One region of the Allobosea sp. FBZP-16 genome, then DNA from elsewhere that is predicted to be linked to it. Evidence: predicted binding sites of a transcription regulator. Region 1 holds the regulator's gene; each other region holds the start of a gene.
The links. The regulator PhoB, encoded in region 1, activates phosphate uptake and scavenging genes when phosphate is short. The targets are predictions, from matches to a motif close to TGTCATNNANCTGTCAT.
Positions count from the first base shown of each region.

Region 2: the regulator PhoB is predicted to act here: its motif matches at 914-930, upstream of olsB (l-ornithine N(alpha)-acyltransferase).
Region 3: the regulator PhoB is predicted to act here: its motif matches at 1,314-1,330, upstream of phnC (phosphonate ABC transporter ATP-binding protein).

Region 1 covers NZ_LNCQ01000022.1:18,451-20,647, reverse strand. Annotated here, with positions in the region: gene CXY91_RS06380 (GcrA family cell cycle regulator) at 31-579, shown strand; gene CXY91_RS06375 (YnfA family protein) at 658-978, shown strand; gene phoB (phosphate regulon transcriptional regulator PhoB) at 988-1,686, opposite strand; gene phoU (phosphate signaling complex protein PhoU) at 1,715-2,197, opposite strand, start outside.
Region 2 covers NZ_LNCQ01000043.1:60,345-62,541, reverse strand. Annotated here, with positions in the region: gene olsB (l-ornithine N(alpha)-acyltransferase) at 1-835, opposite strand, end outside; gene CXY91_RS21605 (response regulator) at 961-2,197, opposite strand, start outside.
Region 3 covers NZ_LNCQ01000012.1:14,118-16,314, reverse strand. Annotated here, with positions in the region: gene phnD (phosphonate ABC transporter substrate-binding protein) at 1-374, opposite strand, end outside; gene phnC (phosphonate ABC transporter ATP-binding protein) at 451-1,269, opposite strand; gene CXY91_RS02610 (TetR/AcrR family transcriptional regulator) at 1,417-2,031, opposite strand; gene CXY91_RS02605 (efflux RND transporter periplasmic adaptor subunit) at 2,168-2,197, shown strand, end outside.

The sequences.
Region 1 (2,197 bases):
GCGAAGCATTACGAAGACAGGTGCAACCCCATGACCGAAGCCGGAGCCTGGACCGACGAACGCGTCGAACTGCTCAAGAAGCTCTGGAATGACGGCCTGAGCGCGAGCCAGATCGCCGCCGAGCTCGGCAGCGTCACGCGCAACGCCGTCATCGGGAAGGTTCACCGTCTCGGCCTGTCCGGCCGGGCCAAGAGCCCCGGTTCGGCCACGCCGCGCCCGCGCAAGCCGGCGGCCCGCCCGCCGAGCCATCCCGCCGGCCATCAGAACGGTGGCGCCGGGCTGACTCGCGGCAACACCGCGCTGGCACCGCAGTTCGCACCCGAAATCGCGACCGAAGCACAGGTCGAGCGCGCTCCGGCGCCGGCCGAGGACGTGGTCGTGCCGTTCTCCGAGCGGGTCACGATCATGGATCTGCGCGAATATATGTGCCGGTGGCCGATGGGCGACCCGACTACGCCGGAGTTCCGCTTCTGCGGCGGCCGCAGCGCGACCGGCATGCCCTATTGCGCCTATCACGCCCGGATCGCCTACCAGCCGGCGGCCGACCGGCGCCGCGAGCGCAAGCCCGTCCGCGCCTGAGGCGGCGTAACCATCCAAAATCGGAAAAGCCGGCCCTCGTGGCCGGCTTTTTTATGGGCAGGACCACGGGAGAGCGCCATGGCGACCTTTGCGACCTATGCCGCCGCGGCGCTGGCGGAGATCGCCGGCTGCTTCGCCTTCTGGGCCTGGCTCAAGCTCGGGAAGTCGGCCTGGTGGCTGCTGCCGGGCCTGGTATCGCTTGCGGCTTTCGCCTGGTTGCTGGCCCTGCTCGACAGTCCAGCCGCCGGGCGCACCTTCGCCGCCTATGGCGGCGTCTATATCGTGGCGTCGCTGGCCTGGATGGCGCTGGTCGAGAAGGTGCTACCAGATCGCTACGACCTGGCAGGCGCCGCGCTCTGCCTTGCCGGCGCAGCGGTGATCATCGCCGCGCCGCGCTGACAGAAGCGCTCAGCTGCGGGCAAACGTCTCGTCGAAGGCGTAGCCGGCGCCGCGCACCGTGCGCAGCGGGTCCTTGGCATTGGCCGGCGTGATCGCCTTGCGCAGGCGCCCGACATGAACGTCGACGGTGCGTTCGTCGATATAGACGTCGCGGCCCCAGACGGCGTCGAGCAGTTGCGCCCGGGAATAGACCCGGCCCGGGGCCTGCATCAGGAATTCGAGCAGGCGGAACTCGGTCGGGCCGAGATGCAATTCGGCGCCGGCGCGGCGGACGCGCCGGGTGGTGCGGTCGAGCTCGAGATCGCCGGCAGCGAGCAGACCGGCGACATGGCCGGGCTTGGCGCGGCGCAGCAGCGCCTGGATGCGGGCGATCAATTCGGGCAGCGAGAACGGCTTGACGACATAGTCGTCGGCACCGGTGGCAAGGCCGCGGACGCGCTCTGTCTCCTCGCCGCGGGCTGTCAGCATGATGATCGGCACGCGCTCGGTGTCGCGCCGCGTGCGCAGGCGCCGGCAGAGCTCGATGCCGGAGAGGCCGGGCAGCATCCAGTCGAGCAGGACGAGGTCGGGCGTATGGTCGCGCAGGTGCAGTTCGGCGTCGTCGCCGCGCGCCACGCTGTCGACCTCGAAGCCCTCGGCCTCGAGATTGTAGCGCAGCAGCAAGGTGAGCGGCTCCTCGTCCTCGACGATCAGGATGCGTGCGGGCATGTCAGCGTCCGTTCAAGCGCCCGCCGGTTCAGCCATTGGCCGCCGGCAGGTCGACGAGGATGTTGGTGGTGTCGAGCTTCGGCCGGGTCTCGTCGATCGACTGGCCGGTGACGAGATAGTGGATGGTCTCGGCGATGTTGGTGGTGTGGTCGCCGATGCGCTCGACGTTCTTGGCGCAGAACAGCAGATGCGTGCAGAAGGTGATGTTGCGCGGGTCCTCCATCATATAGGTCAGGAGCTCGCGGAACAGCGAGGTGTAGAGCGCGTCGATCTCGTCGTCGCGGCGCCAGACATCCATCGCCTTCTGCTCGTTGCTGGCGGCATAGGCGTCGAGCACGTCCTTGAGCTGGGCCTGGACCAGGCGGCTCATATGCTCGAGGCCGACGACGGCGCGATGCGGCGGCGAGAACTGGCCGGAGATCGCGACGGCGCGCTTGGCGATGTTCTTGGCGAGGTCGCCGACGCGCTCGATGTCGGCGGCGATGCGGATTGCCGAGATCAGCTCGCGCAG
Region 2 (2,197 bases), on a different contig from region 1:
CGCCGAAGCGGGCACCGAGGCGCAGATAGCCCTTAACCAGCGGCGGCAAGCATTTCAGCGCGAGCTTGGCGTCGATCATGCCGGCCGGGAGGCGATCCATCGCCACATGCCGACCGGGCTGGGCCACGACGCGCCAGTCGCCCTGGGCGGTGGCGTGATGGTGGATGAAGCTCAGCGGCAGCGCCAGCATGTCGGGGTCGGTGCCGTCCAGGCTGGCGCAGCCGAACATCGCGTCGATGCGGTGATGGCGGCAATAGGCCCAGATGCCATGCCAGAGCAGCTCGACCGTCTTCTTGGTGCGATAGGGCTTCAGCACGCAGGAGCGGCCGAGCTCTAGGAAGCGCATCTCGGGATGGCGCGCCAGCAGTGGCGCGATGTCGAATTCGGACTGGGTGTAGAAACCGCCGAGCCTGGCCACGGCCTGCTCGCGCATCAGCCGGTAGGTGCCGACGACCTTGGGCTTGATCCCGCCGAAGCGACCACGCGCGGCATGGTCAATGACGAGAAGATGATCGCAGACTGCGTCGAATCGATCGGCGTCGCGGCGGAACATGCGCGAGACGACATCGGGCTTGGCCGACATCTCCTGATAGAACACACGGTAGCGCAGGCGCTGCGCCCGCCAGATCTCGCGCGGGCCACGCGCCAACCGGACCTCGAGCGCGCCGGAGCGGCCGAGCGTGCCGGACAGGGCGTCAGCGCCGGGGAAGGCGAAGCCGCCGAGCTGCTTGCCGGCAGCCAGCAGGCTCGAGGGGGAGAAACGCTGCAACAGGGCCTGGCCGGCCAGCTTCTGCTTTGCCGGCTGACGGGCACCCTGAAAAACGTCGTGCGTCATAGACGGTCTGGCCCCTGCGATCTAGGATCGGCGCATGATAGCTCTGCGCCGACCGTCTTACGGGATCGCGACAAAACTACGTCACTGTGATGACGAAGCCAACCGCCTGGGGAGCAAACCGAGGCTCAGGCCGACAGCATCTCGCCCGTTCGCAGCTGCGAAAGCCGCTCGATCCAGCCACGCAGCTGATCGCGTGACAGGGGCTTAGCCAGACAATCATCCATGCCGGCGGCGAGCGCCTCGCGCCTGTCATCCTCCGCCGTGTTGGCGCTGACGGCGACGATCGGCAGCCGGGCGAGGCCCTGCGCCTTCTCGGCCGCACGGATGTTCCGGGCGACGGCGAGCCCGTCCAGCACCGGCATGCGGACATCGAGCAAGGCGAGATCGAACCCTAGCGACCGGCCGGCGCGGGCCTCTTCGGCCAGGCGGACAGCCTCGCCGCCATCACGCGCCCAGACCGTAAGGCAGCCAAGCCGCTCCAGCGTGCGAGTCAACAGAAGCGCGTTGATCTCATTGTCCTCGGCGACGAGGACCCGCAAGCCTGCGACAGGCTGCTCCGCCGAGGCGTCGCCGGCCGGCGCCGTCGCGACTGCGTGCTGCAGCCGCTCGACCGGGTCGAGCCGCGCCTGCAGCGAGCGCGCCCGGACCGGCTTGACGAGGAAGCCGCTGAAGCCGGCGGCATAGGGGGAGCCGAAGCTGCGGCGCTCGGCCGGCGCCAAGATAATCACGATATCGGCTACGCCGGCGCGTCGCGCCGCGGCCGCCACCGCCTCGACCTCGCCGCCCGGAAGATTGCGGTCGATCAGCACCGCGGACAGGGCCGAATCGCCGGCAAGCGCCGCGAGGGCCCGTGCATGATCGCCGGCCCGCAGAACCTGCGCGCCCGTTCGTTCGAGGCAGGCGGCGATATGGGCCGCGCTGAACGGCGCCGAGGATGCGACCAGGATGCGTCGCACCTGCCAGTTCGGGGAGGCCGGAGACGCGATTTGGGCTGTGCCGGCTCGTAACGGCAGAACCAGACGGAACAATGCGCCGCCCTCCGCGCGATTCCCGGCTTCGATCTCACCGCCCATGGCGCGGGCGAGCCGGCGGGCAATGGCGAGGCCGAGACCGGTACCGGCCTGGTCGCGATGGCCGGTCATGCCGCCCTGCTCGAACTCCTCGAAGATCGTCGCGAGGCGCTCGGCCGGAATCCCCGGCCCCGTATCGGCGATGGCGACGACGAACTGACCGGCGACAGCATCCGCCTCGATGCCGACGCCGCCCGCTTGCGTGAACTTCACGGCATTGCCGACGAGATTGAGCAGAATCTGGCGCAGGCGCTCCGCGTCGCCGACGAGTTGTCCCGACAGGGCGGGCCCG
Region 3 (2,197 bases), on a different contig from region 1:
ACCGAGTAGTAGCCCTTGGTGCCGTCGATATTGGTCTCGATAGCGAAGGCGTCGACCTTGGCGCCGGTCATCAGCGCGCGGGCGAAGGAGGCCGGGCCGTACATGCCGATATGGATGTTGCCGGCGCGCTGGCCCTCGATGATCGCGGCGTAGTCGTTGGCGATGCGCAGCGTGACCTTGGTGCCGAGCTCCTTGGCGAGATAGTTCACGAAGGGGGTGTAGCGCTCGACCACGCCCGAGGCGTTCTCGGAGGGGATGATGGCGAAGACCAGCTCGGGATATTTCGCCTTCCAGTCCTGCGCGAAGGCAGGCGTAGCGAGCGTCGCGGCAAGGCCGGCCGCGGCGAGCGTGAGGGTATGACGACGGGTCAGCATGGTGGTGCTCCTTTGGAAAAGTCGGTGGTGAAAGGTCAGGCGTAAGGGCAGGCCCGCGGGCACGCCGCCGGCTGTCTCAGGCGGCGTTCTGCTTGGCGCGCTTGGCTTCCTGGCTGGCGATGGCTTCGAGCGCGTCGAGCGCTTCGGCACCGGCATCCTTGGCCTCGATGCCGTAGAGTTCGGCGGCAAGCTCGCTCGTCAGTGCATGCGGCGGGCCGTCGAATACGACCTTGCCGCCGGCCATGCCGATCAGCCGGTCGCAATACTTCGCGGCGATGTCGAGATGGTGGAGATTGCAGACCACGGTGATGCCGTCCTCGCGATTGATGCGGAACAGCGCGTCCATGACGACCTGGGTGTTGCGCGGGTCGAGCGAGGCGATCGGCTCGTCGGCCAGGATGATCTTCGGCTCCTGCACCAGAGCGCGGGCGATGGCGACGCGCTGCTGCTGGCCGCCGGAGAGGGTCTCGGCGCGCTGCGCGAGCAGATGGCCCATGTCGAGCCGCTCGAGCGCGGCAATGGCGCGAACCTTGTCGTCCTGCGAGAAGCTCTTGACCAGTGTCAGCGCGGCCGAGCGATGGTTGAGGCGGCCGAGCAGGACATTGGTCAGCACGTCGAGGCGGCCGACCAGGTTGAACTGCTGGAAGATCATTGCGGTATCGCGCCGCCAGGCCCGCAGCGCCGCGCCGCGCAGGGCGGTGACGTCGCGCTCCTCGCTGAGGATACGGCCTTCGCTGGCGTCGGCGAGGCGGTTGAGCATGCGCAGCAGCGTCGACTTGCCGGCACCCGAGCGGCCGATGATGCCGACCATCTCGCCGCGTGGAATCGACAGGGTGACGTTGTCGACGGCGGCCTTACCGCCGAAACGCTTGGTCAGACCCTCGATACGCAGCATCGACACTCTCCCGCGATTGCGGGATGATGCGGTATCGGCGGCAGATGACAGCGCCGTGACAGGAGGTGCATTCCGGGACGGCCGAGGTGGAAGGCCGGTCATCGACCGTCAACCATATCGCCCGCACTCGCGGCAGAAGGTGGACTGTCAGCCCGCGCGCAGCAGCAAGTCGACGCAGGCGGCGACATAAGCCTTGCGCTCGGCGTCGGCCGCGCGCGCGATGCCGAACAGGCCGCGGACCTGATGGAAGCCGCGCAGCATGCCGATGAACTGCTCGGCGAGCCTGTCGGCCTCCTCGTCGGCCAAGGGCCGAGGCAGGCCATCACCCGATCGTGAACGCTGCGCGAGCAAGGCGGAGAGGTCCGTGATCATGCGGCCTGCCCCAGCCTCGTACGCAGCCTGTCCCAGTTCGGGAAAGCGGGCGGCGGCTCCGACGATCAGGCGATGCAAATCGAGCGAGGCCGGATGCAGCATCATCGCCAGCGCATCCTCGCCGAGACGCAGCAAGGTGGAGCGCAGATCGCCGGTCTCGCTGGCCGGTCTGCGCAGCGGAATCGTCAATTTTTCAGTGAGTTCGGTGCAGATCGCCAGGAACAGCGCCTGCTTGTCGGCGAAATGGCTGTAGATGGTCTGCTTGGAGACGCCGGCGCGCTGGGCGATCTGATCGAGGCTGGCGCGATCGAAGCCCTCGGCCAGGAACGTCTCCGACGCGGCCCTAGTGATCGCGTCATGTTTATCCGGCCGTGATTTTTCGGCCGGCATCGGTCTTGCTTCTGCAGCGGTGGCGCTACCGCGTCCGTGCATTGATCATTCCGTCACGCTTCCGCCCTTAAAGGGTGCTTATCAAACTAGACCGTCCAGTCTAGAATATGTCCGTACTCCCGGAGCGTCCAGCCTGATGAAGCGTTTTCTCCTCCTTATCCTGATC